DNA from 3 places in the Klebsiella sp. PK01 genome. Region 2 is predicted to be linked to each of the others. Evidence: predicted binding sites of a transcription regulator. Region 2 holds the regulator's gene; each other region holds the start of a gene.

Region 1 (10,599 bases), on a different contig from region 2:
CCTGATCCTCGAAGGCTACATCGCCTTTCTCGATCCGCCGAAAGAGACTACCGCCCCGGCGCTGAAAGCGCTGAAGGCCAGCGGCATTACGGTGAAAATCCTCACCGGCGACAGCGAACTGGTGGCGGCGAAAGTGTGTCATGAAGTGGGTCTGGATGCGGGCGAAGTGGTGATTGGCAGCCAGATTGAAGCCATGAGCGACGACGAACTGGCGGCGCTGGCGAAACGCACCACGCTGTTCGCGCGCCTGGCGCCGCTGCATAAAGAGCGCATCGTGACGCTGCTGAAACGCGAAGGTCACGTGGTGGGTTTTATGGGTGACGGTATTAACGACGCCCCGGCGCTACGCGCGGCGGATATTGGCATTTCCGTTGACGGCGCGGTGGATATCGCCCGCGAGGCGGCGGATATCATTCTGCTGGAAAAAAGCCTGATGGTACTGGAAGAGGGGGTTATCGAAGGCCGCCGCACCTTCGCCAACATGCTCAAGTACATCAAAATGACCGCCAGCTCCAACTTCGGCAACGTCTTCAGCGTGCTGGTGGCCAGCGCCTTCCTGCCGTTCCTGCCGATGCTGCCGCTGCACCTGTTGATTCAGAACCTGCTGTACGATGTCTCCCAGGTGGCGATTCCGTTTGATAACGTCGATGATGAGCAGATCCGTAAACCGCAGCGCTGGAACCCGGCCGATCTCGGGCGTTTTATGGTCTTCTTCGGGCCGATCAGCTCGATTTTCGATATCCTCACCTTCAGCCTGATGTGGTGGGTGTTCCGCGCCAACAGCGTCGAGATGCAGACCCTGTTCCAGTCCGGCTGGTTTATTGAAGGGCTGCTGTCGCAGACGCTGATTGTGCATATGATCCGTACCCGCCGCATTCCGTTCGTCCAGAGCCGCGCCGCGTGGCCGCTGTTCGCGATGACGCTGCTGGTGATGGCGGTGGGTATCGCGCTGCCGTTCTCGCCGCTGGCGGGCTACCTGCAGCTGCAGGCGCTGCCGCTCAGCTATTTCCCATGGCTGGTGGCGATTCTGGCGGGTTACATGGTGTTGACCCAGACCGTTAAAGGCTTCTACAGCCGTCGTTACGGCTGGCAGTAGAGGTTTCGCCCCTTTGCCACCGGGCAGAGGGGCTTACCGGTATTTCTCTTAAATCTCATCAAGTTGTGAAGCCCGTCAACGCCATGTATTGACGCACTTTTGTGCGCATGTTAACCCAATGTTTTGCTTTTTTTGGCCCGTCATAAAAAGGAACATTGATGATTAACACCGTGCGTTACAGTCTGCTGACCAGCGGAATATTACTGAGCAGCATGGCGCTTGCCGCCCCGGCGGGCGATCTGCCGCTGATGCCGTGGCCCGCCCATGTGGAGCGCCCGCAGGCGCAGGGGGCGTTGGCGCTAAATAATCAGCTGACGATCAACGTCAGCGGCGACGATCTTGGTGAGGCGGCGAACCGCTGGCGCGAACGTCTTGCGCGGCAAACCGGCTGGACGCTCCAGCCGCAGACGGCGCCGGTGAAAAGCCCAACCATTAACGTGATCGTCAGTAAAAAAGTGCCTTTCCTGCCGCAGCCGGATAGCGACGAAAGCTATCAGCTAACCGTTAACGCAGACGGCGCGACCCTGAAAGCCAATACGCGTTTTGGCGCGCTGCGCGGCATGGAAACGCTGCTACAGCTGGTACAAAACGGTCCTGACGGCACCACCATTCCTTATGTCGCCATTGACGATGCGCCGCGCTTCCCGTGGCGTGGACTGCTGCTGGATTCCGCCCGTCACTTTATGCCGCTGTCGGCGATCAGACGGCAGATTGACGGTATGGCGGCGGCGAAGCTTAACGTACTGCACTGGCATCTGACCGACGATCAGGGCTGGCGTTTCGCCTCCAGCCGCTATCCGAAGCTGCAGCAGCAGGCCAGCGACGGCCTGTTTTATACCCAGGCGCAGATGAAAGACATTGTGCGTTACGCGGCTGAACGCGGTATTCGCGTGGTGCCGGAAATCGATATGCCGGGCCACGCCTCGGCGATCGCCGTGGCTTATCCGGAACTGATGAGCGCGCCGGGGCCTTACGCGATGGAGCGCCACTGGGGCGTGCTGAAACCGGTACTCGACCCAACAAAAGAGGCCACCTACGCGTTTGCCGAGGCGATGGTCAGCGAACTGGCGGCTATCTTCCCCGATCCGTATCTGCATATCGGCGGTGATGAAGTCGATGACAGCCAGTGGCGCGCCAATCCGGCCATTCAGAAATTCCTCAAAGAGAAGGGGCTGGCGGACAGCCACGCGCTACAGGCGTACTTCAACCGGCGCCTGGAGAAGCTGCTCGAGAAACATCACCGGCAGATGGTCGGCTGGGATGAGATCTACCACCCTGATTTACCGAAGAGCATTCTGATCCAGTCCTGGCAGGGGCAGGACGCATTAGGCGACGTCGCCAAACACGGCTATCGCGGTATTCTCTCCACCGGTTTTTACCTCGACCAGCCGCAGTACACCGCCTATCACTATCGTAATGAAATTATCCCGCAGGGGCTTAACGGCGTGGATACGATTACCGATAGCGACAGCGCCCAGAGCTGGCAGTTTTCGATGCCGCGGCTGAAGGGCAGCGCGGTTGAGGGCAGCTTTACGCTGGTAAAAGGCGATAGCGGCTGGCGAGGGTTTATTGATTTTAAAGGTAAATCACGGCGTGCCGTGCAGGAGATTGAATGGCTCGGCGACAATCAGGTTACGTTCCGCGTCGATACCTGGATGGGCGAAACCCGCCCGGTACTGACCATTAACGATGACAAGCTCGCAGGTTACTTCCTGCTTGGCAACACCCGTTATCCCATTGACGGCAAGCGGCTGGATGCCGTGCCGCAGGGCATTCAGCCGACGCTGCCCGACGCGCAGCAACAGAAGAATCTGCTGGGCGGTGAGGCGGCGCTGTGGGCGGAAAACGTCGCCGCGCCGGTCATCGATATCAAGCTGTGGCCGCGCGCTTTTGCAGTAGCGGAGCGTCTGTGGTCGGCCGAGGACGTCAAAGACAGCGACAATATGTATCAGCGCCTGCAGGCGATGGACAGCTGGTCAACGGTCTCCGTGGGCCTGCAGCAGCACACTCAGCAGCTGGAGCAGTTCACCCGGCTGGCGAACAGCAGCCATACGCTGGCGTTGCAGATCCTCGCCGAGGCGCTGGAGCCGGCGCATTACTACACCCGTCAGCATCTCAAGTTCCAGGCGAACAATTACCATCAATTTGAACCGCTTAACCGGCTGGCCGATGCGTTACCGGCGGAGAGCGATACCGTACGCAGCCTGAACCAGTGGGCGGAGCGGCTGATCAGCGATGCCGAAGACACCGAGAGCGCCGATGCGCTGCGCCACGTCTTTACCCGCTGGCAGAACAACAGCGGCGATGCGCTAGCGCTGACCGATAATAACTATCAGCTGGCGGCGATTAAACCGGTGGTGCAGCAGGTTGATAAGCTGGCGAGCCTCGGGCTGCGCTTGACCGATCTGGTGGCGCGGCAGGGAACGCTGGACGATAAAGAGTACGCCTCAATCCAGGCGCAGCTGGATACGGCGGCGAAAACCCAGGATGAGCTGGTGATTGCGGCGGTCTATCCGCTGGAGAAACTGCTGCGGGCAACGAAGATAAAATAGGGCATTTCCCTCACCCCGCGGATGGCGCAAGCGCCTGGGGTGAGGGCAGAGAAGCGATTAGCGACGGATCGCGATAGCTTCAATCTCAATCTTCACGTCTTTCGGCAGACGCGCGACTTCTACGCAGGAACGCGCCGGGAAAGTGGCGTTATGCTCGGTGAAGAACGCTTCATACGCGGCATTCACGGTGGCGAAATCGTTCAGATCTTTCACGAAAACGGTGGTTTTCACGATATCGCCCACTTTCAGGCCAGCGGCTTCAACGATAGCTTTTACGTTGTCCAGGGACTGACGCGCCTGCGCGGCGACATCTTCCGGCACGCTGCCGGTTTTCGGGTCTACTGGGATCTGGCCGGAAGTGATGATCATGCTACCCAGATCAACACCTTGTACATATGGGCCGATAGCTGCTGGTGCCTTTTCCGTCGCAATAGTTTTGCTCATAATATCTCCAGATGAACTGCAGTAATTAGGTCGTAGCCATTATAGGGAGGGCCGGTATTAATACCAACCGCAATTAGTTGGCCAGCACCACATAATGGGAAAACTCTTTTTCACAGTATTTGCATTTGAGTGCAATGTCATCGGCGCGTTTTTTCACTGCGAAACTCGACGAAACCGGCTCAGCGTGACTGATGCAGTTGCTGTTCGGGCAGACCAGCACGCTGTTGATGCGCTCCGGCAGGCTCGGGCGGGATTTGCCCACTACTTCGTAATCATCAATACGGTTAACCGTTGCGTCCGGCGCATACAGCGCCAGCTGATTGACCTGCTCATCGGTCAGAAAGGTGTTCTCGATTTTAATCAAATCTTTACGGCCCATCTCACCGGATGGCAGGTTCAGGCCGATGGTGATGCGCTGGTCGGTTTCGGTCAGCTTGAACAAGGTCAACAGTTTGAAGCCGACCTGGGCCGGGATATGGTCGATCACGGTGCCGCGCTTAATGGCTTCTACCTGCAGTTTATTGTCGTGTGTCATCTCTCATTCCCCCTTACTGTGCCAGCTCGCTATTCAATACCAGTGCCAGTAACGCCTGGCGGGCGAAGATGCCGTTGCCTGCCTGCTGGAAGTACCAGGCGTGCGGCGTTTTATCGACATCGGTGGTGATTTCATCAACGCGCGGCAGCGGGTGCAGCACTTTCATGTTGGCGCGCGCGCCTTCGAGATCCGCGGCGCGCAGTATGAACTGCGCCTTCACGTTGGCGTATTCCGATGGGTCAAGGCGCTCTTTCTGCACGCGCGTCATATACAGAATATCGACCTCTGCCATCACTTCGTCGATGGCGCTATGCAGGCTCCAGGCGATGCCTTTTTCATCCAGCATATCGAGAATATATTGCGGCATCGCCAGCGCGTCCGGGGCGATGAAGTAAAAGCGGTTGCCGTTGAATTTGGCCAGCGCCTGGGTCAGCGAGTGTACGGTACGGCCATATTTCAGGTCGCCGACCATCGCGACATTAAGATTCTCAAGGCGGCCCTGAGTTTCCTGAATGGTGAACAGGTCGAGCAGGGTTTGTGTCGGATGCTGATTGGCGCCGTCGCCGGCGTTGAGAATCGGCACGCCGCCGGAGAATTCGGTTGCCAGACGCGCGGCGCCTTCTTGCGGATGGCGCATCACGATAGCATCGACGTAGGTGCTGATAACCGAAATGGTGTCGGCCAGGGTTTCGCCTTTCTTACCGAGCGAGGTGTTGCTGCTGTCGGAGAAGCCGACCACGCTGGCGCCGAGGCGGTGCATGGAGGTTTCAAAAGAGAGACGAGTACGAGTGGAGGCTTCAAAGAAACAGCTGGCGATAACCTTATGCTTCAGCAGCTCGGGTTGCGGATTGGCTTTCAGCTTTGCGGCCGTCGCCAGCACCAGTTCGAGGTCTTCGCGGCTGAGATCGTTTATGGAAATGATATGTTTTTGATATAGCGGGTTAGCCATGCTTATCTCCTGACGCCTGAGCAAAAAAAAAGCCCCTTAAATAAGGGGCTTCGAGAATTCATTGAGCAACGGAAAGAAAAACGCCAGGCCAGCGCCTGCTTTCAGACGCGGTAAGACACAGCAATGTCGTACGCAATTGACCATATTTCCTCCCGGCAAAACGGCTGGCATTATACGCAGCTTTGATGAGCAATCAAGCGATTAATCCACAATCAGGGAAACGTTTGCCTGCGAAGGCTGCGCCAGCGCAAAAAACCGCGATAAAAATGTGGTCTGGCAGTGGTAAGCGGCGTATAAAACAAAAATGAAAAGCTGTTTTATATTTGAGGGCTCTTATGATTATCGGCAACATTCATCATCTGCAATCCTGGCTGCCAGACGCGCTGCGTCAGGCGATTGAGCATGTTAAGGCTCACGTCAACGAGGCGACGCCGCTCGGCAAGCACGATATCGACGGCAACAATCTGTTCTATCTGATTTCTGAAGACAGCACCGAACCGCAGGCCGAACGTCGCGCCGAGTATCACGCCCGCTATCTGGATATCCAGATTGTGCTGCGTGGTCAGGAAGGGATGACCTTCAGCACCTTACCCGCAGGCGAGCCGCAGACTGACTGGCTGGCGGACAAAGACATCGCCTTCCTCGCCGAGGGAGCGCAGGAGAAAACCGTTATCCTTAACGAGGGGGATTTTGTGGTGTTTTATCCAGGCGAAGTGCATAAACCGCTCTGTGCGGTCGGGGCGCCGGCGAAGGTGCGTAAAGCGGTGGTGAAGGTATTGATGGCTTAAAACGGGTAGCCCGGATACGCCTGGCGCTATCCGGGAATCTACCTTGGTTAATGGCTATTTTCCAAGCGTCGCCACCATCACCGCTTTGATGGTGTGCATACGGTTTTCCGCCTGATCGAAGACGATGCTCGCCGGCGATTCAAAGACTTCATCGGTCACTTCCATGCCGCCGTGCAGTCCATACTCCGCCGCCATCTGTTTGCCGAGAATGGTCTGGTCATCGTGGAACGCGGGCAGACAATGCAGGAATTTCACCTGCGGGTTGCCGGTCAATTGCAGCATGGCTTTATTCACCTGGTAACCGCGCAGCAGGGCGATACGCTCCGCCCATTTCTCTTTCGCCTCGCCCATCGACACCCACACGTCGGTATAAATGAAATCGGCGCCTTTTACGCCCGCGGCGATTTCTTCCGTCAGGGTAATATTGCCGCCGTGCTTTTTCGCCAGCGCAGTGCATTCCGCCACTAAACCTTCATCCGGCCAGCAGGCTTTCGGCGCCACCAGACGCAGATCCAGTCCGGTCAGCGCGGCGGCTTCCAGCATGGAGTTACCCATGTTGTTACGCGCGTCGCCGGCGTAGACCAGCGTCATTTCATTAAATGCCTTACCCGGCAGGTGCTCTTGCATGGTCAGCAGGTCGGCCAGGAGCTGCGTCGGGTGGAATTCATCGGTCAGGCCGTTCCACACCGGCACGCCGGCATACTCCGCCAGGGTTTCCACCAGCTCCTGGCCGTAGCCGCGATACTGAATACCGTCATACATGCGGCCCAGCACGCGGGCGGTATCTTTCATGGATTCTTTGTGGCCGATTTGGCTTCCGCTGGAACCGAGATAGGTCACGCGGGCGCCCTGGTCGTAAGCGGCAACTTCGAAAGAGCATCGTGTGCGGGTTGAGTCTTTTTCGAAGATGAGCGCGATGTTTTTGCCCTTCAGTTTCTGGGCCTCGATGCCGTTTTTCTTATCGGCTTTTAATTGCGCGGCCAGGTCGACAAGGCCGGTAATTTCTGCAGCAGTAAAATCCAGTAATCTCAAGAAATGCTTCTGATATAACGCGGACATAATTCCCTCACCTGGCAAACGCCACTATTGAATTAAAATTCACTTTATATGTATGAATATTCATTTGCAACCCCGAGTTAGAAATCTTTTACACAGAAGGTGGAGGCAATCACGGCGGTATGTGACAATAGGAGTATCTGCCGCACATTATGAGGAACGAGCCATGGCAAACCCGGAACTACTGGAAGAACAGCGTGAGGAAACGCGTCTGATTATCGAAGAGCTGCTGGAAGATGGCAGCGATCCGGACGCGCTGTATACCATTGAGCATCATCTCTCTGCCGATGATTTCGAAACGTTGGAAAAAGTGGCGGTAGAGGCCTTCAAGATGGGTTATGAAGTCACCGAGCCGGAAGAGCTGGAAGTCGAAGAAGGCGAAGTGGTGATCTGCTGCGATATCCTGAGCGAAAGCGCGCTTAACGCCGATCTGATCGACGCCCAGGTTGAACAGCTGATGAACCTGGCGGAAAAATTCAACGTTGAGTACGACGGTTGGGGTACCTACTACGAAGACCCGAACGGTGAAGACGATGACGGCGAAGATGACGAAGATTTAATTGACGAAGACGACAACGGCGTACGCCACTAAGTCGTCAACGGATACGGCGGCGTCTGCCGCCGTATATACCCGTCCTGATTAGGGTATAGCCTGGAGCTTTAATGGATTACCCGCAAATACTCTCCCCGATTTTAGCATTTCTTCACTGTCCTACGCCGCAGGCGTGGATTGACGAAGCCCGTAAACCGGAAAACCTGCCGCTGCTGCTGACCGACCATATGGTATGCGAGCTGAAAGCGGCGCAAAACGCCATGCTGCTGGTACGCCGCTACGTCGCCGATAAAGACGGCGCCGACGAGCTGCTGGAATGCCTGAAACCGTACGAAGACTTTACCTATCGCCGTGGGCCGGAGCCAGATTTTGTCGCTCTGCATAAACGGATCAACAAAAGCGCTATGCCGCGAACCAACGACCCGTGGGGCAGCCAGTTGCTCGACAGCATGATTCTGTTGATCAAAGAGGAGCTGCATCACTTCTGGCAGGTACGTGAGATCATGCTGGCGCGGGATATCCCTTACGTCAAAATCACCGCTAGCAACTATGCCCGCGGTATGCGCCGGGAGGTGCGATCGCACGAGCCGGTGATGCTGATCGATAAGCTAATTTGCGGCGCTTATATCGAAGCGCGCTCCTGCGAGCGTTTTGCCGCGCTGGCGCCGTGGCTGGATGATGATCTCCAGAAGTTTTATCTGTCGCTGCTGCGCTCCGAGGCCCGGCATTATCAGGATTACCTGGACCTGGCGCAGAAGATAGCGGGGGGAGATATCAGCGAGCGCGTACGCCAGCTTGGCGAGGCGGAAGCGGCATTGATTCTCCGCCCGGAGCCCGAGTTCCGCTTCCACAGCGGCGTACCGACGGCGCCGTAGCCAGCGATTTTTGGACTCGGTAGCCACTAATACTGGCAGTTTCAGGAGTCATGGGGAGAGATAGCGTTGAGAGCTTCAGCTCGTAATGGTACGGGCCGTAGGTCGGGTCAGGCGTTAGCCGCCACCCGACAAAAAAAACGGCACCGCGAGCCCGGGACATCCCTCGGCTAGCGCTACGCTTAGCCGGGCTACCGAACTGTAGCCCCGCTAAGCGTATCGCTACCGCGGACGCCTGCAATATCGAGGCGTTACAGCGTTTTCAACATCCGCACTTCACAATCGACGTGGCCGGTGCAGCCCAGCGGCCCGTCGATGTGTTCAAATCCGAGATGTTCATAAAGGGCAATCGCCTCTTTCAAAAAAGCGGTGGTCTCCAGATAGCAGCGTTTAAAACCCTGCTCGCGGGCGTGATCCATCGCCATCAGCGCCAGCTTTTTCGCCAGCCCTTTGCCGCGCGCCGCGGTCATAAAGTACATTTTCTGCAGCTCACAGATATCGGACTCGCTACACGAGAGCGGCGCCACGCCGCCGCCGCCAACCACTTCGCCATTTTGCTCCACAACCCAATAGGCGGAGCCCGGTTGGCTATAAAGTTCATAGAGTTCATCCAGGTTGGGATCAGCGACCGTATAGCCTTTATCGGCGGTCAGGCCGTATTCCGCGGAGACCTGGCGGATAACTTGGGCGATGGCGGCATTATCTGCCGCCGTAATGCGGCGTAAAGTAAAGGTCTGTGGCGCAGCAAGATTCATAGAATCACTCAATTTTAGCTTAAATAACCATACATTGTTTTAATACCATTATTCTTTAACCGACGCAAGGCGTGCATAAATATATTGCCGAGTAATTTCAAAATAATATATTCTGCATATTTAATGATGGTTATTCTGACTTATTATTTATATATATAATTTAAAGTACAAGGATGGCGGGGTTATGGATATTACTTTAGGGAAGAAGCCGCGTGCTAGTCATTATTTTGTCTTTCACGGACGGGCTCGCGCCTATTTCTTTATTTGTTTGGTCAATATTATACTGTCAGTAATTACTTTAGGGATATTCATTCCCTGGGCATGGGTACGTAGTCGCCGTTACCTTTGTGAAAATATGGAGGTTAACGGTAACCGTTTTGCTTACCACGGGAAGGGTTTCACGATTTTACTTAGCTGGCTGCTAATGTTTATCGTGCTGGTTTTACTCAGTCTGGCGCTTGCCATTTTCTCTCACGGCAGCGAAGAATGGGTGACGTTAGCATATCTTATCCTGCTGCCAGTCATGGTAATGAAGGGGTTAAGCTACCACGCGAATATGACCTCATTCGCTAATATTCGTTTCGGGTTTAAATGTAATCTGCTGCGCGCATGGTGGATTATGCTTGGGTTACCTTTGCTGATAGTCGTACTAACGGTGTTGATCCTCGCTATTCCTGGAAGTCGTATCTGGTTAGGTTCAGGCATAAATGACATGCTAGTGGGTTTCGTTGCGCTGGTTTTACTGGCGCTGTGTGTGATGGCCGTCGCCAGCGGGGTGGTTTACAGCCACTGGCTTGAACTGATCGGCAAAGGCGCAAGCTTAGGCAAAAATAAATTTAATATTTATATTAGCACTAAGCGTTGCGTCGTGGCTTTTTTATGGGCAATGGTAATTATATTGCCATTTATTATACTGTTTTTCGGGTTTTTCATTTCCGCATTCATGCAAATGATTACAGGATGTATGTTCGGCTTGTGTAATGAAAATACGGTTCTGTT
Region 2 (10,599 bases):
GATAGCTTTTCGCCGCGCAGAGCACCATTGGCATTGAGCCTAACCGCCGCGAGAAGAGGCTGGAATCCTGCAATGCGCCGACGCGTATCACCACGTCGAGGCCGTCGGCAATCAGGTCCGGCGCGGGGATGCCGGTCACCAGATTAATCGATAAACCCGGATATTCTTTGAGCATTTCGGCGGTTATGCGCGCCAGCACATTCTGTGCCATAGTTGAAGAGCTACCGATGCGCAGCGTGCCGATAGGGGTATTGTTGAAGGCATACAGCTGTTCATGGACGTCCTGCGCTTCAAAGAGCATTCTTCGGCAGCCCTGGTAATAAATTTTACCCGCTTCTGTTAAGCCCAGGCTGCGGGTGCTGCGGTTGAGCAGCTTTACCTGAAGCTCGTCTTCCAGTTTAGCAACGGTCTGGCTGATAGATGAAACGCTCATCTGGAGCTGGCGTGCGGCGGCGGTGAAAGAGCCCAGCTCAACCACTTTGGCGAACACCGACATGCGTTTTAGTCGTTCCATTATTCACTCTGGCTTAAAAGTGATTTAGATCACATATTATAGATAAGGCTGCAATTGTTACGTTAATATATAGTTAGCTACATAATAAACGCATCACGCTACCACCTGTACGCTTCTTATCAAGGTCATCATGAGTCTGTTTCCTGTCATAGTGATTTTCGGCCTATCGTTTCCGCCGATCTTCTTTGAGCTGCTATTGTCGCTAGCCATCTTCTGGCTGGTGCACCGTTTGCTGGTTCCGACCGGTATTTATGATTTTGTCTGGCACCCTGCACTGTTTAATACTGCGCTGTATTGCTGTCTGTTTTATCTGATATCGCGCTTGTTCGTTTGAGGTCGATGTGAAAACACTAACAAGAAATATCCTGCGTACTGCCATCACTGTGATACTGGTTATTCTGGCGTTTATCGCTATTTTTCGCGCATGGGTGTACTACACCGCGTCGCCGTGGACGCGCGATGCGCGCTTTAGCGCCGATATCGTCGCCATCGCGCCGGACGTGTCGGGGCTCATTTCGCAAGTGAATGTCAAGGATAACCAACTGGTTAAGAAAGACCAGGTATTGTTCGTTATTGACCAACCTCGTTACCAAAAAGCGCTGGCGGAGGCGGAAGCCGACGTCTCTTATTACCAGACGCTGGCTCAGGAAAAACGCGTTGAAGCCGGGCGCCGTAACAGGCTCGGCGTGCAGGCCATGTCGCGCGAAGAGATTGACCAGGCCAACAACGTACTGCAAACCGTTGAGCATCAGCTGGCGAAAGCGGTGGCCAGCCGCGACTTAGCCAAGCTGGATCTTGAACGTACGGTTATCCGTGCGCCTGCTGATGGCTGGGTGACCAACCTGAACGTCTACTCCGGCGAATTCATCACCCGCGGTTCGACCGCGGTCGCTTTGGTGAAACAAAATACCTTCTACGTGATGGCCTATCTGGAAGAGACCAAGCTGGAAGGCGTGCGTCCAGGCTACCGCGCCGAAATCACCCCGCTCGGCAGTAGTAAGGTGATAAAAGGTACCGTCGACAGCGTTGCCGCGGGCGTAACCAACGCCAGCAGCAGCAGCGATGCGAAAGGCATGGCTTCCGTTGACTCCAACCTTGAGTGGGTACGTCTGGCGCAGCGCGTGCCGGTACGTATCCGTCTTGACCAGCAGCAGGGCAACCTCTGGCCGTCGGGCACCACTGCGACCGTTGTCATCACCGGCAAAGAAGATCGCGACGCCAGCCAGGCCAACTTCTTCCAGAAAGTCGCCATGCGCTTGCGTGAGTTTGGTTAATCGCCATGGGGACCTATACCATTGCTCCCCGGCATCTCCGCTTTGCCATTAAGCTTGCATGCGCGGTGGTGCTGGCGCTGTTCGTCGGCTTTCATTTTCAGCTTGAGACGCCGCGCTGGGCCGTATTGACCGCGGCTATCGTGACCGCCGGTCCGGCATTTGCCGCTGGCGGTGAGCCCTATTCCGGGGCGATTCGCTACCGCGGGATGCTGCGTATTGCCGGGACGTTTATCGGCTGTATTGCCGCGCTGGCGATCATCATCCTCATGATCCGCGCGCCGCTATTGATGATGCTGGTCTGCTGTCTCTGGGCCGGTTTCTGCACCTGGATCTCCTCGCTGGTGAAGGTCGAAAACTCCTACGCCTGGGGGCTGGCGGGTTATACGGCGCTGATTATCATCATCACCATTCATACCGACCCGATGCTGGCGCCGCAGTTTGCCGTCGAGCGCTGCAGCGAAATTGTCATCGGGATCGTCAGCGCCATCGTCGCTGACCTGCTATTTTCTCCGCGTTCTATCAAAAAAGAGATCGACCTCGAACTGGATAACCTGCTGCTGGATCAGTATCGCCTGATGCAGCTTTGTGTCGCCCATGGCGATAGCGAGGTGGTGGATAAAGCCTGGGGAGCGCTGGTGCGTCGTACTGCCGCGCTGGAGGGGATGCGCGGCAACCTGATCATGGAATCTTCGCGCTGGGCGAAGGTAAACCAGCGGCTAAAGGCGATCAACACGCTATCGCTGACGCTGATTACTCAGGCCTGCGAAACCTATCTGATCCAGAACTCTCGCCCGGAGATGGTGACTGACGACTACCGCGAGCTGTTTGCCGAGCCCGTAGAAACCGTACAGGATGTGCATCAACAGCTTAAGCGTATGCGCCGCTTCCTGACCTGGAAAGGTGAACACAATACGCCAGTTACGATTTATAGCTGGGTCGGCGCGGCGACGCGTTACCTGCTGCTGAAGCGCGGCGTGGTCGGCAATACCAAAATCAGCCGTATCGAAGATGAAGTCTTACGCGGCGAAACGGTGGTGAAGGTTGAGTCCGCCGAGCGTCACCACGCGATGGTCAATTTCTGGCGAACCTCTATTTCGTGTATTCTCGGCACCTTGTTCTGGTTGTGGACCGGCTGGACATCCGGTAGCGGGGCGATGGTTATGATTGCCGTGGTGACCGCGCTGGCGATGCGTCTGCCTAACCCGCGGATGGTGGCCTTAGACTTCCTCTATGGCACCCTTGCCGCTCTACCGCTCGGCGCGCTGTTCTTCCTTGTCGTCATGCCTGCGACGCAGCAGAGCATGCTGCTGCTGTGTATCAGCCTTGCCGCGATGGCGTTCTTTATCGGCATTGAGGTACAAAAGCGGCGGTTGGGATCGCTTGGGGCCCTGGCGAGCACCATCAATATTCTGGTGCTGGATAACCCGATGCAGTTCCAGTTTAGCCAGTTCCTCGATAGCGCCCTGGGGCAGATTGTCGGCTGTTTCCTCGCGCTGATGGTGATTCTGTTAGTGCGTGATAACTCGCAGGCCCGCACCGGACGGGTGCTATTGAACCAGTTCGTCTCGGCGGCGGTCTCTTCGCTGACCACGAATAGCGCCCGGCGTAAAGAGAACCATTTGCCGGCGCTGTATCAACAGCTATTTTTACTGCTGAACAAGTTTCCCGGCGATATCGCCCGCTTCCGGCTGGCGCTGACGCTGATTATCGCGCACCAGCGTCTACGCGATGCCCCGGTGCCGGTAAACGAGGATTTGTCGGCCTTCCACCGCCAGCTGCGGCGAACCGCCGATCACGTTATCTCCGCCGGCAGCGATGATAAGCGCCGCCGTTACTTTAACCGTCTGCTGGAAGAGCTTGATGTTTATCAGGAAAAACTCCTTCACTGGCAGGCGTCGCCCCAGGTCACTGAGCCGGTGCGACGGCTGGTCGATATGCTGAAGAAATATCAGCACGTGCTCACCAACAGCTAAGCTGCGAACCGACGCCCCGGCGTCGGTTTTTTTATCGCTATACTTATTTGGTGTAGAGGGACAGAGCTTAAGGGGCGCCGGGCAATGACTATTTATACCTTTGATTTTGATGAAATAGCTGAGCAACAGGATTTCTATCGCGAGTTTTCCCGCGCCTTCGCGCTACCGGATAAGCAGGTGGATAACCTCGACGCGCTGTGGAGCGCGGTGACGGGAGGGCGCTTACCGTTCCCGCTGGAGATTGAATTTGTTCATCTGGATGAAAAACAGCGTCGTCGCTTTGGCGCGTTAATTTTGCTGTTCGATGAAGCGGAAGAGGAGCTGGAAGGACTACTACGTTTCAATGCCCGTTGGGCATAAAAAAGCCCCCGGCAGGGCGGGGGCAAGTCGTCGGATAAGACGACGAGGGTTTATTTGTACAACTCAGCAGTCGCGTGCCAGCTGTCGCCGGTACGAGCTTCAATAATGCGGTAGCTGCTGGCGCCTTCTTTCTCGGCTTTAGCCGCCAGTTCCTGGCGCATATCCATTGGCGCGCTACCTACTTGAGATACAGAGATAGTGCCCATTGGTTGCAGATTTTGTGCTTGATCGGCGTTCACTTGCTGTACGGCTGCGCTTGCGCCGAAAGAGAGAACAGATGCCAGACCCAGGGATGCGATGATAATTGCGCTTTTCATAATCTTTACTCCAACCATTTGTGCAGCGGCGGGAGATTTCGTATGAACCCAGGCCGCTGAAGAGATACTGTTTCAGTTAATGACCGACAATCGTTAAAGCTTATTTATAAAGTTCAGCAGTGGCGTGCCAGTGGTCGCCGGTGCGAGCTTCGATAATGCGATAAGAAGAAGCACCTTCTTCTTGTGCTTTTTTGTTCAGCATTTCGTGCATATCCATCGGGGAAGAACCTACCGCGCCGATAGATACGGTGCCCAGTGACTGGCGGCTTTCCGCTTGAGTGCTGTTGATTGAATCAGCGGCGAAAGCGCCAAAGGACAGTACGGATAGCATGCTGAGTGCGGCTACAGTGGTTTTGATTTTCATGATGTTCACCTCGTCGAATTTTATTATTAGGGGGCTTTGTTTCGTGACCCTCATCACAAAATCAAGTATACACTAATCACCAAAAATATTAATACCATGCTAATTGTTTTCAGTGTAAATAATTTCCAAGAAATGTCGTTTTTATAACGTATAAGAATTAGAAATGTCATTCATGGGGTGAATGTCATGATTATTTATATTTAAATCAAATAGATATTGCGCTTTGATCTTTTGTGCGCTTTAGCCGTTATCATTCGGTAAAGGAATGTATAGAGGTGGAAAACCACACTAAATGTTAAAAAAATGCTGCTTTATTTGAAGGTTTGAGGGGGAGCGTTTTGCGGGGAAGAGCCCTCTGGCGGGAACCAGAGGGGGAGCGCTTAGAGTTCCTGTTCGAACAGGACCAGAATCGCGTCGTAGAGATCTTTAACGGAAAAACCGCGGGCAGGGGTGGTAAAGATAGTGTCATCCCCCGCGATACTACCGAGAATACCTTCGGCTTTACCTAAGGAATCCAGCAGGCGTGCGATCAGCTGCGCCGCGCCGGGGCTGGTGTGAATCACTACCACCGCATCGTTATAATCGATGTCCAGCACCAGGTTTTTCAGCGGGCTGGAGGTCGTCGGCACGCCGAGTTCGGCAGGCAAACAGTAGACCATTTCCATTTTGGCGTTACGCGTGCGAACGGCGCCAAACTTTGTCAGCATGCGGGAAACTTTCGATTGGTTGATGTTCTCGAAACCTTCTTCCTGCAGCGCCTGAACGATTTCGCCTTGCGAGCTGAATTTTTCTTCTTTAAGCAGCGATTTAAACGCTTTAACCAGTTCTTCTTGTTTTGCCGAACTACGCATAAGTCACCCAGATTATGGTGGTAAAAACAACATCATTATGCATACAAGTGCATTTTTATGCAAATAATCCGCAAAGGAATAGCGTAAATAATGTTATGAAAGGCGCATATTTTAGCAAATAACCCTGATGAGGAACATGCCTGCATCACAGCGGGTAAATTGCTGTAAAAGTGAAATAAATGTTATGAAATTGATATTGTTTTGCCGAGCGGGCTGGGTGTATTGTAACCAATAGTCGATCCGGTACTACGGCTTTGCTGGATGGCCAGTCTCAGGAAGAAAAATGCGAATTTGCTGCATCATTGCGCGTACCCCGCATTCTTCAGCCATAATTATTGTAATTGTTCATCTTGTGAATTAAGGTCCAGGCGACGGAATAACGAAAGACTATACCCGTCATACTTCGAGCTGCATGTGCGTTGGCTGCAATCGTTCACCCCAGTCACTTACTTCAGTAAGCTCCTGGGGATTCACGCTCTTGCCGCCTTCCTGCAACTCGAATTATTTAGGGTGTAAATTAACCATAATAAGGAGTTTAGGATGAAAGTTGCAGTCCTCGGCGCCGCTGGTGGCATCGGCCAGGCGCTTGCCCTACTACTTAAGACCCAACTGCCTTCAGGTTCAGAGCTCTCGTTGTACGACATCGCTCCGGTTACGCCGGGCGTGGCGGTAGATCTAAGTCATATTCCCACAGATGTAAAAATCAAAGGTTTCTCCGGTGAAGATGCAACCCCGGCGCTGGAAGGCGCTGATGTGGTGCTGATTTCCGCCGGCGTCGCGCGCAAGCCCGGCATGGATCGTTCCGACTTATTTAATGTTAACGCCGGTATCGTTAAAAATCTGGTGCAGCAGATCGCAAAAACCTGTCCGCAGGCCTGCATCGGTATTATCACCAACCCGGTAAATACCACCGTCGCTATCGCCGCCGAAGTGCTGAAAAAAGCCGGCGTGTACGATAAAAACAAACTGTTTGGCGTCACCACGCTCGACATTATTCGCTCTAATACTTTTGTCGCCGAGCTGAAAGGCAAGTCGGCAACCGAGGTTGAAGTTCCGGTCATTGGCGGCCACTCTGGCGTCACTATCCTGCCTTTACTGTCGCAGATTTCTGGCGTCAGCTTTAGCGAGCAGGAAGTCGCGGATCTCACCAAACGTATTCAAAACGCCGGGACGGAAGTCGTGGAAGCGAAAGCGGGCGGCGGGTCGGCGACGCTGTCGATGGGCCAGGCGGCTGCGCGTTTCGGGCTCTCACTGGTGCGTGCCATGCAGGGTGAAAAAGGCGTGGTTGAATGTGCCTACGTCGAAGGTGACGGCCAGTATGCCCGTTTCTTCTCGCAGCCGCTGCTGCTGGGCAAAAATGGCGTGGAAGAGCGTCAGTCTATCGGTAAACTCAGCGCTTTTGAACAGCAGGCGCTGGAAGGCATGCTGGATACGCTGAAGAAAGATATCGCCCTCGGCGAGGATTTCGTCAACAAGTAACATCTCCTTAGCAGAAAAGCCGGAACCGTCGTTCCGGCTTTTTTATCGCCTCATCTCCCTGCCGAATGCGCCGCCTGGCGGCTAAATCTGCTAAAATCCCCGCGTCTTAAGCCCCACGCAATGAGGACGTTGTGAAAAAGATCGAAAGAAAGCAGACCAGGGACCACATTACGCAAATCATTCGCTATCAAATTCTTTCCGGAGCGATAAAACCGGGAGATGAGCTGGCGCAGGAGAGTATTGCTGAGCAGCTAGGGCTTTCACGTATGCCGGTTAGAGAAGCGTTGCAGTCTCTTGAACAAGAGGGGTTTCTGGTGCGCTTGCCTAACCGTCATATGCAGGTATCAAAGCTGGTGCCCGATGATGTTAGCCATATTTTTCGCGTGATCGCGGTGATGGCTGCCGAATTGTTCACTCTCGTGCCGGCAAACCAGGGGGAATTGCTGCTCGGGCGCGCGCAAGCGCTGGCGCAGCCTGGCGACAAAACTCGCGAACTGGATTTTCATCAGTTGCTGATTTCCTATCTTGATAACCGCTATCTGGCGAAGGCGTATCAGCAATTTTTGGATGGTTATATCTCTTATGTCATTCTGTATCTGAAAGACGATAGCCAGGAATCGGCACTGATACTACATGAACTGGCTGGAGCCATTAGCCGCGGCGATGTGGGCAATATTGCTCAGGCAACACAGCGTTATTTCCTCATGCTTGCGGAAATTATGCGTCAACATATGAAGGATTGGGAAAGTGCAGAAGCCTAAATTAGGGAAAATTAAGCTTCTTTCGGCGAAAGAGCAGGTCGCTGCGGTATTACGCAAAGCGATTCTTTCGCGGGATTTAGTGGAAGGGCAGGAGATAACTCTCGAAGGCATTGCCCGGATGGTCGGCGTTTCCAGCATGCCGGTGCGCGAAGCGTTTCAGATTTTAGCCGCCGATGGCCTGATTAAAGTCCGCCCTAATAAAGGCGCGGTGGTGTTGGGGATCAACGAACAGACGATTCGCGAGCATTATGAAATTCGCGCGCTGCTGGAAAGTGAGGCGGTGGCGAAAGCCTCCCGTCCCGGCACGGATATTTCGTCCATTGCCCGGGTACACGATGCGGCGGAAAAAGCGCTGGCCGATAATAACTTCACTGAATATTCCGACCTGAACCAGGCCTTCCATATGGAGATCTGGAACGCCGCGGGCAACGAAAAAATGAAGATGCTGCTCTGTAATATGTGGAACGGACTGTCGATGGGGCACAAGGTCACCGAAGCAGAATACGCCGCTATCTCCATTCGCGAACATAAGGAGATTTTACAGGCACTTGAACAGCATAATGAAGAACTGGCGCGTCAGCGCATGCGCGAGCATATTATTCGCTCAATGGAAAATATGCTCACGCGATACCTTCCCGAAACCTCTGTATAGCGCTAAAGCCTGTTGGTTTTAGTCGTATTCATCAACGCTATTAATCATCTCTTGTGACGATCTGCAGAGGATCTTGATGCAGATCGCACTGCGCGATCTTTGTTTAAAAACGCATTGACTTACTTTTTGCATGGGCATAATTTCTCCTTCGTCAATATTGGATACAATATCATATATCATTGATAGGGATAATTATAAATATGGAACCGATTACCATCACCTTATGTTTGCTGGTGTTCGCTATCGTCATGTTTGTCTGGGAGAAGGTGCCTTTGGCAGTGACTTCCATGGTGGTCTGCGTGGCGTTAGTGCTCACCGGCGTGTTGGATCTAAAACAAGCTTTTGCCGGTTTTATCGACTCCAACGTCATTCTTTTTGTCGCCATGTTTATCGTCGGCGGGGCGTTATTTGAAACCGGGATGGCCAATAAAGTCGGTGGGGTGATCACTCACTTCGCCAAAACCGAAAAACAGCTGATCTTCACCATCATGGTGGTCGTCGGCGTGATGTCGGGTTTTCTTTCCAACACCGGTACGGCGGCGGTATTGATCCCGGTAGTAATTGGCGTCGCGGCGAAATCGGGTTTTGCCCGCTCGCGTCTGCTGATGCCGCTGGTATTTGCCGCCGCGCTCGGCGGCAACCTGTCTCTGATTGGCGCGCCCGGCAACCTGATCGCGCAATCGGCGTTGCAGAATATCGGTAGCGGCTTTGGCTTCTTTGAGTATGCGAAAGTGGGTTTACCGATGCTGCTCTGCGGCATCCTCTATTTCCTGACTATTGGCTATAAATTTCTGCCTGCTACCGCGAATAGCGGTGAAGTCGGTAGCGTCGGCGAACAGCGTGATTACAGCCACGTTCCGCGCTGGAAACAGATCCTGTCGCTGGTGGTGCTGATCGCCACGATCCTCGGCATGATTTTTGAGAAACAGACTGGTATTAGCCTGACGGTGGCAGGCTGTATCGGTGCGTTGGTACTGGTGTTTACCGGCGTGCTGACGGAAAAGCAGGCCTATAAGGCGATTGATTCACAGACTATTTTCATTTTTGGCGGCACGCTGGCGCTGGCAAAAGCGCTGGAAATGACCGGTGCTGGCAAGCTGGTTGCCGATCATGTCATCGGCATGCTGGGCCAGAACTCTTCCCCGTTCATGTTGATGGTGGTGGTCTTTGCGCTGTCCGTCATCATGACCAATTTTATGTCCAATACCGCCACCGTCGCGCTACTGGTACCGGTGAGTTTGTCGATCGCGGCCGGAATGGGCGCCGATCCGAAAGCGGTTCTGATGGCGACCGTAATCGGCAGTTCCTGCGCCTACGCGACGCCGATCGGTATGCCCGCCAACATGATGGTGCTATCGGCAGGCGGCTATAAGTTTGTCGATTACGCCAAATCGGGCCTTCCTCTGATTATCGTTTCTACCATTGTCAGCCTTGTACTGCTGCCAATTCTTTTCCCTTTTCACCCGTAATTTACGGACGCTGTTCTGACTAAGGAGCCTTTATGAGCAAAAGCGAACAGATATCCCGAATGACCGATATTATGGCCAAATTCGTGGGATATACCGGCAAAGTATTGCCTGATGACGTCACTGCAAAACTGAAAGAGTTGCATAAGAAAGAGACCAGCCAGCTGGCGGACGTCATCTTTACCACCATGATTGAAAACCAGCGTCTGGCCAAAGAGCTGGATCGTCCCTCTTGCCAGGACACCGGCGTGATTCAGTTTTTGGTTGAGTGCGGCGCCAACTTCCCGCTGATTGGCGAGCTGAAAGCGCTGCTGCGCGAATCGGTGATTAAAGCCACCGTGGATTCTCCGCTGCGCCACAACAGCGTAGAGACCTTTGACGAATACAACACCGGTAAAAACGTGGGTAAAGGTACGCCGACGGTATTCTGGGAGATTGTCCCTGATTCTGACCAGTGCAGTATTTACACCTATATGGCCGGCGGCGGCTGCTCGCTGCCGGGTAAAGCGATGGTGCTGATGCCGGGCGCTGGTTACGAAGGCGTAACCCGTTTCGTGCTGGATGTCATGACCAGCTATGGCCTGAACG
Region 3 (10,599 bases), on a different contig from region 2:
CTGGCGGCGAAGGCGCCGCTATGGGACTGGTGAAACAGGGAGCTCGTGTTGCCGTTATCGAGCGCTACCATAACGTCGGCGGTGGTTGTACCCACTGGGGAACCATCCCGTCAAAAGCGCTTCGCCATGCCGTCAGCCGTATTATCGAGTTTAACCAAAACCCCCTCTACAGCGACCATTCCCGTCTTCTCCGTTCTTCCTTCGCCGACATCCTCAACCATGCCGACAGCGTCATTAACCAGCAAACCCATATGCGTCAGGGTTTCTATGAGCGCAACCACTGCGAAATTCTGCAGGGCAACGCCCACTTTGTTGATGAGCACACGCTGGCGCTGGAGTGTCACGATGGCACCGTAGAAACGGTCACCGCCGAGAAATTCGTTATCGCCTGCGGCTCGCGCCCGTATCATCCGGCCGACGTCGATTTCCACCACCCGCGCATTTACGACAGCGATTCCATTCTTAGCCTGCACCACGAACCGCGCCACGTGATCATTTACGGCGCCGGGGTGATCGGCTGCGAGTACGCATCGATCTTCCGCGGTATGGAAGTTAAGGTCGATCTGATCAACACCCGCGATCGTCTACTGGCGTTCCTCGATCAGGAGATGTCCGATTCGCTCTCCTATCACTTCTGGAACAGCGGCGTGGTTATCCGCCACAACGAAGAGTACGAGAAAATCGAAGGCGTCGATGATGGCGTGATCATGCATCTGAAATCCGGTAAGAAGCTGAAAGCTGACTGCCTGCTGTACGCCAACGGCCGTACCGGTAACACCGACACCCTGGCGCTGGAAAATATCGGTCTGCAAACCGACAGCCGCGGCCAGCTGAAAGTGAACAGCATGTATCAGACTGCTCTGCCGCACATCTATGCCGTCGGCGACGTTATCGGTTATCCGAGCCTGGCATCAGCGGCTTACGATCAGGGGCGCATCGCCGCGCAGGCGCTGATCAAAGGCGAAGCCTCCGCGCATCTGATTGAAGATATCCCGACCGGGATCTACACCATTCCGGAAATCAGCTCAGTGGGTAAAACCGAGCAGCAGCTAACCGCCATGAAGGTGCCTTATGAGGTGGGTCGCGCGCAGTTTAAACATCTGGCGCGGGCGCAAATCGTCGGTATGAGCGTAGGTACGCTGAAGATTCTGTTCCATCGCGAGACGAAAGAGATCCTCGGTATCCACTGTTTTGGCGAGCGCGCGGCCGAAATTATTCATATCGGCCAGGCGATTATGGAGCAGAAAGGCGGCGGTAACACCATTGAGTACTTCGTTAACACCACCTTTAACTACCCGACCATGGCCGAAGCCTATCGGGTAGCGGCGTTAAACGGCTTAAACCGCCTCTTTTAACGCCTTATCGAAGTGGCCATCCATAGTACTACGGATGGCCTCCGCCAGATGCTCATAGCGGCTACGCAGCGGCGAACCAGGACGATAAACCAGCCCGATGGTGCGTCTTGGTTCCGGCTTAATGCACGGAATATAGACCACGCCATCGCGTTTTCTATCCTGCGGTACCGCCAGCGCCGGCAGCAGCGTAATACCACTTCCGGCGGCAACCATGTTGCGCAGCGTTTCAAGGCTGGTCGCTCGGAAGTGGGTATCTTCATCCGCCCCCGCTTCAAAGCAGAAGCCCATCGCCTGGTCGCGCAGACAGTGTCCGTCTTCCAACATCAGCAGCTTTTCACCGGCTAAATCCGACATCGGCACGCGATCGCGCTCCGCCCACGGATGGTCTTCATAGATAGCCAGCATCATCGGCTCATCGAACAGCGGCACTTCGATAAAGGCTTCACTCTCTTTGACCAGCGCGAGGATCGCGCAGTCGAGCTTACCGCTATCGAGCTGCGCCAGCAGCTGATGGGTTTGCGCCTCATGCAGATACATTTCCAGCTTCGGGAAAGTCTGATGCAGCATCGGGATTATGTGCGGCAGCAAATATGGCCCCACCGTCGGGATCAGGCCGATATGCAGCGGCCCGGACATGGTTTCCCCTTGCTGGCTTGCCATCTCCTTGAGCACTTTTACTTCGCGTAGCACGGTACGCGCCTGATCCACCAGCAGCAAACCCGCCTGAGTGAACAGAACCTTACGGCTGGTGCGCTCCAGTAACATCACCCCAAGTTCATCTTCCAGCTTGCGAATTTGTCCGCTGAGCGTGGGCTGACTGACGTGGCAGGAATCTGCCGCACGTCGGAAGTGGCGATGTTCAGCCAGCGCTACCAGGTATTCAAGATCGCGAATATTCATTATTCATCCTCCATCGCCACGATAGTCCATGGCGATAGATAGAATAGCAACGAACGATTATCCCTATCAAGTTTTCTGTTCAATAATAACCACAGAAACGAGGAGAACATCTGAAAATCATTGAGTCGCCTCACAGTTTCCCTACCCGAACAACTAAAGCCAACGTGAACTTTTGCGGACCTTGTGTCCGCTTTTTTTTGCGTAAAAAAGCCCGGGAGTTACCCAGGCTCATTCACTCACGCGCAATCTCTTACACCAGGCGCTGTCTGGCGTCGGCAATCGCCTGCGCCACCTGCTGCGGCGAGACGCCGCCTTTGGCCGCACGTTTATCAAGGCAGGACTGCAACGACAGGATCGGGTAGACGTCATCGCCGATAACGCTGCTGAACTTTTGCAGGTCGCTTAACGGCAAATCTTCCAACGCTTTGCCCTGAGCAATCGCTTCAACCACCGCTTCACCGACGATATGGTGCGCTTCGCGGAACGGAACGCCTTTTGCCACCAGGTAATCCGCCAGCTCGGTAGCGTTGGCGTAGCCCTGCTGCGCCGCTTCCGCACAGCGCGGACGTTTCACCTGAATACCGTCCAGTACCAGCGCCGCCATGTGCAGGCAGTCGAGCCAGGTGTCCAGCGCATCGAACAGCCCTTCTTTGTCTTCCTGCATATCTTTGTTGTAGGCCAACGGTAGCCCTTTCAGGGTCATCATCATGCCGGTCAGCGCGCCCTGCACGCGGCCGCATTTACCGCGGATCAGTTCCAGCGCATCCGGGTTTTTCTTCTGCGGCATCAGCGACGAACCGGAAGTAACGCGGTCAGACAGTTCAACAAAACCCGCTTCGCCGGTATTGAAGAAAATCAGATCTTCGGCAAAACGCGACAGGTGCACCATGCCGATTGAGGCATCGGAAAGCAGCTCCAGCACGTGATCGCGATCGGAGACGCTATCGAGGCTGTTACGGGTCGCCGATGCGAAACCCAACCAACCGGCCAGCTGTTCACGGTCGATTTCATAAGCGGTTCCCGCCAGCGCGCCGCAGCCCAGCGGGCTGACATCAAGGCGCTTGAGCGCGTCCTGCAGGCGGCTTTCATCACGGGCCAGCATTTCAACGTAGGCCAGACACCAGTGCGCAAAGGTCACCGGCTGGGCGCGCTGCAGATGGGTATAGCCCGGCATCACCGCATCCTGATTGTTGCCTGCAGTTTCCACCAGCGCGCTTTGCAGTTGGCGGGTCGCGGACAGCAGTTCGGTGACGGTCTCTTTGCACCACAGCTTGAGATCGGTGGCGACCTGGTCATTACGACTACGTCCGGTATGCAGTTTTTTGCCCAACTGGCCGACTTTATCGATCAGTTTTCCTTCGACCCAGCTATGGATATCTTCGGCATCGCTTTCAAGGATTTGCTGCGGGTTGGCGCGTACCTCTTCCAGCAGAACGTTCAGCGCCTCTTCCAGCTGCAGCTGCTCATCGGCGGTCAGTACGCCTACGGTTACCAGCGCTTTGGACCAGGCGACGGATCCCACGATATCCTGTTCCGCCAGACGATAGTCAAAGCGTAAAGAGTCGTTGAATTGTTTGAACCGCTGGTCTGCTGCCTGTGTAAAACGCCCGCCCCAAAGTGCCATAACATGCTTCCTTTATTCGTGAGTTCTGCCGGGTCGCGCTGCGCTTACCCGGCCTACGGTCTTGTTGCCCCGGCAAACAACGCGCCGCCGGGCATTCAATCTTAAGCCAAAATACGCGTACCGATCGGCGTACCGTTAAATAATGCCGGCAGCTGCTCGGCATGACGCCAGGAGGCGATATCCACCGGGCGACCCAGCTCGCGCGCCGCGTCCAGCGCCGCGTTTACTTTCACGATCATACCGTCGGTAATGATGCCCTGTTCAATCAGTTGCTCGGCCCTGGAGGCGGTCATTTCCGCAATCCGCTGACCTTTGCCGTCGAGAATGCCGCTCACATCGGACAGCAGGATAAGATCCGCGCCCAGCGTCGCCGCCAGCGCCGTCGCCGCCTGATCGGCGTTGACGTTCATCAGCTGTCCTTCGTCAGTGACGCCAATCGAGCTCACCACAGGCAGGTAGCCGCCCGCCAGCAGCGTATTGATAAGCGTCGGCGAGCCTGCCTGCGCTTTACCAACGTGGCCCAGTTCTTCATCCAACTGAGTCACCTTCACGCTATCGCCATCGCCAAGGAACAGCCCTACCGAGGAAAGACCATGCTTTTTCGCCCATGCCAGCAGCGTTTTGTTGGCGGTTCCCGCCAGCGCGCCGGTAATGATGTCAATCTGATCGGCAGGCGTTACGCGCAGGCCATTTTTCTTTTTCACCGGCAGATTAAGCTGTTTCATCAGCTCATCCACCACGCAGCCGCCGCCGTGGACGATAACCAGCGGACGCTGGTGTGTTTCGCGGTAATGCACCAGCGCGGTAAACAGGCGCTCCAGCGCTTCTTCGCTATCCAACAACACGCCGCCAAGTTTGATAATCAATGGATTGTTCATCATCACACCTTAAATTAAAGACTGCGTCTCAGCGAAGCCGAAACGAATGTTAGCGCACTGCACGGCCTGCGCTGCCGCGCCTTTCAGCAGGTTATCCTCTGCGGCCACGACGATAATATGTTCGTCCTGGACGGCAAAACCGATATCACAGAATGGCAGCCCAACTACGTTTTTCAGCGCCGGTACGCCTTTATCGTATAAACGGACCAACGGCTTATTGGCATAGGCCTGCTGGAAGACCTCAGCAACCTGCTCTTTACCGACGCCCGGCTTCAGGCGGCAGGTAATGGTTTCCAGAATACCGCGTTTAAAATTGCCCAAATGGGGAGTGAAGATCACCTCTGCGCCCAGATGGGTAGAAATTTCCGGATGGTGGCGATGATTGAAAACACCGTACGGCTGCAGGCTGACTTCGCAGAAGCTATTGCTCATCGCCGCCTTACGCCCGGCGCCGCTGACGCCGCTGGTGGCGTTGATCACCGGCCATTGCTTCAGCTCCAACACACCGGCATCGATCAGCGGTTTTAACGCCAGCTGCGCCGCTGTCGGGTAGCAGCCAGGCACCGCGATCAAATTCGCCTCTTTCAATGCTTCGACGTTCCACTCGGCCAGACCGTAGACCGCCTGTTTGAGCAGGTCCGGATGCTGATGCGTGAAACCGTAGTATTTTTCGTAGAACGCCCCATCGTTGACGCGAAACGCGCCGGATAAATCGAACACCACGCAGCCCGCGGCCAAAAACTGCGGCGCCAGATCGTGGCTGACTTCATGCGCGGTGGCGAGGAACACCACATCCGCGCCGGCGCTAAATTCGCTGATATCGGACATTGCCTGCAGCGGCAAATCGACAATGCCTTTCAACTGCGGATGTATATCGGAAATTAACTTTCCAGCATCATTGCTTTGCGCGGAGACGGTCAAAGCGGTTATGTTCATATGAGGGTGGCGATTTACATAGGCCACCAGCTCTGCGCCGGCATAGCCGCTAGCTCCCACGATCAGCGTATTTAGCATTGGAAGAGCATCTCCTTACATTCGATGGGTTTTATTGCGCTCAACGATATTGTATTTTTATTCACAAATACTGCATGAATATTGATACTATCATGACCAGAGGTGTGTCAACAATGAAAAACAATTTACCGCCCTTTATCGAGATTTACCGCGCATTGATCGCCACACCCTCCATCAGCGCGACCGAAGAAGCGCTGGATCAAAGCAATGAGTCTTTAATCAATTTACTCGGCGGCTGGTTCCGCGATCTGGGCTTTAACGTCGAGATCCAGCCAGTACCGGAGACGCGTAATAAATTCAATATGTTGGCCAGTACCGGCCACGGCGCTGGCGGCCTGCTGCTTGCCGGGCATACCGATACCGTGCCTTTCGACGATGGTCGCTGGACTCGCGACCCGTTTACGCTTACCGAGCACGACAACAAACTCTACGGCCTCGGCACGGCCGATATGAAAGGCTTCTTCGCGTTTATCCTCGATGCCCTGCGCGACGTTGACGTCAGTAAATTGAAAAAACCGCTGTATATTCTGGCCACCGCTGACGAAGAAACCAGCATGGCGGGCGCGCGCTATTTCGCTGAAACCACACAGCTACGCCCGGACTGCGCCATCATCGGCGAGCCGACCTCGCTGCAGCCGGTGCGGGCGCATAAAGGCCACATTTCAACAGCGGTACGCGTACTGGGCCAGTCAGGCCACTCCAGCGACCCGGCGCGCGGCGTGAACGCTATCGAACTGATGCACGATGCGATTGGCCGCATCATGCAACTGCGCGATGACTTAAAAGAGCGTTACCACTACGCTGCCTTCACCGTGCCTTATCCGACGCTCAACCTGGGCGCCATTCACGGCGGCGATGCATCCAACCGCATCTGCGCCTGCTGCGAGCTGCACATGGATATTCGTCCATTGCCGGGTATGACGCTTAACGACCTGAACGGTCTGCTGGATGAAGCGCTGGCGCCGGTTAGCGAGCGCTGGCCAGGGCGTCTGACGGTCTCTGAGCTGCATCCGCCGATCCCAGGCTATGAATGCCCGCCGGACCACAAGCTGGTCGAAGTGGTTGAAAAACTGCTCGGCGCGCAGACCGAAGTGGTGAACTACTGCACCGAAGCGCCATTTATCCAGACGCTGTGCCCTACGCTGGTGTTAGGACCGGGTTCCATCAACCAGGCCCACCAGCCGGATGAATATCTGGAGACGCGGTTTATTAAGCCAACGCGCGAGCTCATCACCCAGGTTGTCCATCACTTCTGCTGGCATTAATTGCCGCCGTTTTCCCGCCTTCACGTCCGGAGGCGGGAGAGTGACGATCGTCACACTTCCATAAGTAATGCTTATCCGCCGACCGCTGAGTTAACTTTCGCAAATTATCGCTATTTATTCGTTTGCTGAAGCGATTTCGCAGCAATTGACGCGGGGGTATTTACGTGGCTTTATAAAAGACGGGTTGCTTATCCACTGCTCAATTCACGGAGCGCCGGATATAACAAAATAAAATGAGATGGGGTGTCTGGGGTAACATGAACGAACAATATTCCGCTTTGCGTAGTAATGTCAGTATGCTCGGTAAGGTGCTGGGCGACACCATCAAGGATGCGTTAGGAGAAAACATTCTTGATCGAGTCGAAACTATCCGTAAGTTGTCCAAATCTTCTCGCGCGGGCAATGAAGCCAATCGCCAGGAGCTGCTCACCACGCTGCAAAACTTGTCCAACGACGAGCTGCTGCCGGTGGCGCGCGCCTTTAGCCAGTTTTTGAATCTGGCCAATACCGCTGAGCAATATCACAGCATTTCGCCCAACGGCGAAGCCGCCAGTAATCCGGAAGTTATTGCGCGTACCCTGAGAAAACTCAAAGACCAACCCAATCTCAACGAAGACACCATTAAAAAAGCGGTGGAATCCCTGTCGCTGGAGCTGGTGTTAACCGCTCACCCGACCGAGATCACCCGCCGGACGCTGATCCACAAAATGGTGGAGGTCAACAACTGCCTTAAGCAGTTGGATAACAAAGATATCGCCGACTATGAGCACAATCAGCTGATGCGCCGCCTGCGCCAGCTGATCGCCCAATCCTGGCATACCGATGAAATTCGTAAATACCGCCCTTCTCCGGTCGATGAAGCCAAATGGGGTTTCGCGGTAGTTGAAAACAGCCTGTGGGAAGGCGTGCCGAACTATCTGCGCGAGCTGAACGAACAGCTGGAAGCCAACCTCGGCTACCAGCTACCGGTTGATTTCGTCCCGGTACGCTTCACCTCCTGGATGGGCGGCGACCGTGACGGCAACCCGAACGTCACCGCCGATATCACCCGCCACGTGCTGTTGCTCAGCCGCTGGAAAGCGACCGATCTGTTCCTGAAAGATATCCAGGTGCTTATCTCCGAGCTGTCGATGGTCGAATGCACCGACGAGCTCCGCGATTTGGCCGGCGCGGAAGGCGCGCAAGAGCCGTATCGTTATCTGATGAAAAAACTGCGTAGCCAGTTGATGGAGACCCAGGCCTGGCTGGAAGCGCGTCTGAAAGGGCAAAAACTGCCGAAACCAGCGGGTCTTATCACGCAAAACGAACAGCTGTGGGAACCGCTGTACGCCTGCTATAAATCGCTGCAGGCCTGCGGCATGGGCATCATCGCCAACGGCGAACTGCTCGATACCCTGCGCCGGGTGAAATCTTTCGGCGTACCGCTGGTGCGTATCGATATCCGTCAGGAAAGCACCCGCCACACCGAAGCGCTGGGCGAAATGACCCGCTACCTCGGGATCGGCGATTATGAAAGCTGGTCGGAAGCCGACAAGCAGGCCTTCCTGATCCGTGAACTGAACTCCAAACGCCCGCTGCTGCCACGCCAGTGGGAACCAAGCGAAGAGACTCGCGAAGTCCTCGACACCTGCAAGGTGATCGCTGAAGCGCCGCGCGGCTCGATCGCCGCCTATGTTATCTCAATGGCCAAAACGCCGTCCGACGTGCTGGCGGTTCATCTGCTGCTGAAGGAAGCCGGTATCGGCTTTGCCCTGCCGGTCGCGCCGCTGTTTGAAACGCTCGACGACCTGAACAACGCCAACGACGTCATGACTCAGTTGCTGAATATTGACTGGTATCGCGGCTTTATTCAGGGCAAACAGATGGTCATGATCGGCTACTCCGACTCGGCCAAAGATGCCGGCGTGATGGCCGCCTCCTGGGCCCAGTATCAGGCACAGGACGCGCTAATCAAAACCTGCGAAAAAGCCGGTATTGAACTGACTCTATTCCACGGTCGCGGCGGCTCCATCGGTCGCGGCGGCGCTCCGGCCCATGCCGCGCTGCTCTCGCAGCCGCCGGGTAGTCTGAAAGGCGGCCTGCGCGTCACCGAACAGGGCGAGATGATCCGCTTTAAGTACGGCCTGCCGGAAGTGACCATCAGCAGCCTGTCGTTGTATACCAGCGCCATTCTGGAAGCCAACCTGCTGCCGCCGCCGGAACCAAAACCGCAGTGGCGCGAGATCATGGCCGAGCTGTCCGACGTCTCCTGTAAGATGTATCGCGGCTACGTGCGTGAGGACAAAGACTTCGTCCCTTATTTCCGCTCCGCGACCCCGGAACAGGAACTGGGCAAACTGCCGCTTGGCTCGCGCCCGGCGAAGCGTCGCCCGACCGGCGGCGTCGAGTCACTGCGCGCTATCCCGTGGATCTTCGCCTGGACCCAGAACCGCCTGATGCTGCCGGCCTGGCTGGGCGCCGGCGCCGCGCTGCAGAAAGTAGTCGAGGGAGGCAAGCAGAGCGAGCTGGAAAGCATGTGCCGCGACTGGCCGTTCTTCTCAACCCGCCTGGGCATGCTGGAGATGGTCTATTCAAAAGCCGACCTGTGGCTGGCGGAGTACTACGATCAGCGGCTGGTGAAACCGGAACTGTGGAAACTCGGCGAAGAGCTGCGTCAGCTGTTAACCGCCGATATCAAAGTGGTGCTGGCCATCGCTAACGACTCCCACCTGATGGCCGACCTGCCGTGGATTGCCGAATCCATCCAGTTGCGTAACATCTATACCGACCCGCTGAACGTCCTGCAGGCCGAACTGCTGCACCGTTCGCGTCAGGCCGAAGAGGCTGGCGAGGAACCGGATGCGCGCGTTGAGCAAGCGCTGATGGTCACCATTGCCGGCGTCGCGGCTGGGATGCGTAATACCGGCTAATCATCGTTTCCCCCGGCCGCCCGGTCGGGGGAATTTCCCATTCATTTTAGTGATGCAACATCTCATCGACGATCTGCTCTTTATGCAGCGCATACGGATAATAGGTCGGCCAGTTATCCATCTCTTTCAGCAAGGCTTCCTGAGATTCATTCCCCATGAAAATATGGAAATGCTGCGATTTGCGCGGGCCAATAATATGGTCGCTGAACTGGACGAATTTCGGCGCTTTGCCGTCAGCCTGCTGGCACTCAAACAGGTAGCGAACGCCCTTCTTGCCGGAGGCATATTGCAGGATTTTGTAGCCTGAGTAGCGGTATTTGCAGCTATTAACGGTCTTGCCGACGTGGAACTCTATCACGTCATCTTCGATGCCAATCTGCTCTACGTCGGTGGCATAGCCCTTCTTATAATAGGCGCGATACTCTTCCACGCTCTTGCCGCCGGGCTTTTTCGCTTTTTGTTCCAGAACCGGGTCAAGGTCGCCATTCAGCAGGTACGGATTGACTGACTGCCAGACGCCATCCCAATCGCTCAACGCGCGATCCTTCACATCTTTATCGGCAAAAATGCCTTCGCTGGCCCGGCGTTCCGTTTCAGTTAACGCCGGGCCATGATGATGGCTACCGTGGGCGAATGCCTGAACGCTGGCAAGCG

Evidence for each region. The regulator ArgR, encoded in region 2, controls arginine synthesis, uptake and breakdown. The targets are predictions, from matches to a motif close to ANTGAATAAAAATACANT.
Region 1: a site for ArgR is predicted at 7,450-7,467, ahead of argF (ornithine carbamoyltransferase). Genes of this name have one in related genera too.
Region 3: a site for ArgR is predicted at 5,820-5,837, ahead of argC (N-acetyl-gamma-glutamyl-phosphate reductase). Genes of this name have one in related genera too.

Annotation. Positions count from the first base shown of each region.
Region 1 is NZ_JBYEZM010000006.1:252,584-263,182, forward strand. Features, by position in the region: gene mgtA (magnesium-translocating P-type ATPase) at 1-1,096, shown strand, start outside; gene AC22LX_RS20020 (beta-N-acetylhexosaminidase) at 1,255-3,648, shown strand; gene ridA (2-iminobutanoate/2-iminopropanoate deaminase) at 3,706-4,092, opposite strand; gene pyrI (aspartate carbamoyltransferase regulatory subunit) at 4,166-4,627, opposite strand; gene pyrB (aspartate carbamoyltransferase) at 4,641-5,576, opposite strand; gene AC22LX_RS20040 (pyrBI operon leader peptide) at 5,613-5,747, opposite strand; gene AC22LX_RS20045 (YhcH/YjgK/YiaL family protein) at 5,912-6,364, shown strand; gene argF (ornithine carbamoyltransferase) at 6,419-7,423, opposite strand; gene rraB (ribonuclease E inhibitor RraB) at 7,587-8,012, shown strand; gene miaE (tRNA isopentenyl-2-thiomethyl-A-37 hydroxylase MiaE) at 8,084-8,848, shown strand; gene AC22LX_RS20065 (GNAT family N-acetyltransferase) at 9,097-9,600, opposite strand; gene AC22LX_RS20070 (YjgN family protein) at 9,785-10,599, shown strand, end outside.
Region 2 is NZ_JBYEZM010000013.1:1,735-12,333, reverse strand. Features, by position in the region: gene aaeR (HTH-type transcriptional activator AaeR) at 1-514, opposite strand, end outside; gene aaeX (p-hydroxybenzoic acid efflux pump operon protein AaeX) at 645-848, shown strand; gene aaeA (p-hydroxybenzoic acid efflux pump subunit AaeA) at 856-1,788, shown strand; gene aaeB (p-hydroxybenzoic acid efflux pump subunit AaeB) at 1,794-3,761, shown strand; gene AC22LX_RS24215 (barstar family protein) at 3,846-4,121, shown strand; gene yhcN-B (DUF1471 family stress response protein YhcN-B) at 4,172-4,438, opposite strand; gene yhcN (peroxide/acid stress response protein YhcN) at 4,539-4,802, opposite strand; gene argR (transcriptional regulator ArgR) at 5,183-5,653, opposite strand; gene mdh (malate dehydrogenase) at 6,194-7,132, shown strand; gene AC22LX_RS24190 (GntR family transcriptional regulator) at 7,264-7,893, shown strand; gene AC22LX_RS24185 (GntR family transcriptional regulator) at 7,880-8,545, shown strand; gene AC22LX_RS24180 (SLC13 family permease) at 8,746-10,014, shown strand; gene ttdA (L(+)-tartrate dehydratase subunit alpha) at 10,047-10,599, shown strand, end outside.
Region 3 is NZ_JBYEZM010000011.1:82,001-92,599, reverse strand. Features, by position in the region: gene sthA (Si-specific NAD(P)(+) transhydrogenase) at 1-1,355, shown strand, start outside; gene oxyR (DNA-binding transcriptional regulator OxyR) at 1,338-2,255, opposite strand; gene argH (argininosuccinate lyase) at 2,506-3,879, opposite strand; gene argB (acetylglutamate kinase) at 3,981-4,757, opposite strand; gene argC (N-acetyl-gamma-glutamyl-phosphate reductase) at 4,767-5,771, opposite strand; gene argE (acetylornithine deacetylase) at 5,885-7,036, shown strand; gene ppc (phosphoenolpyruvate carboxylase) at 7,294-9,945, shown strand; gene zinT (metal-binding protein ZinT) at 9,992-10,599, opposite strand, start outside.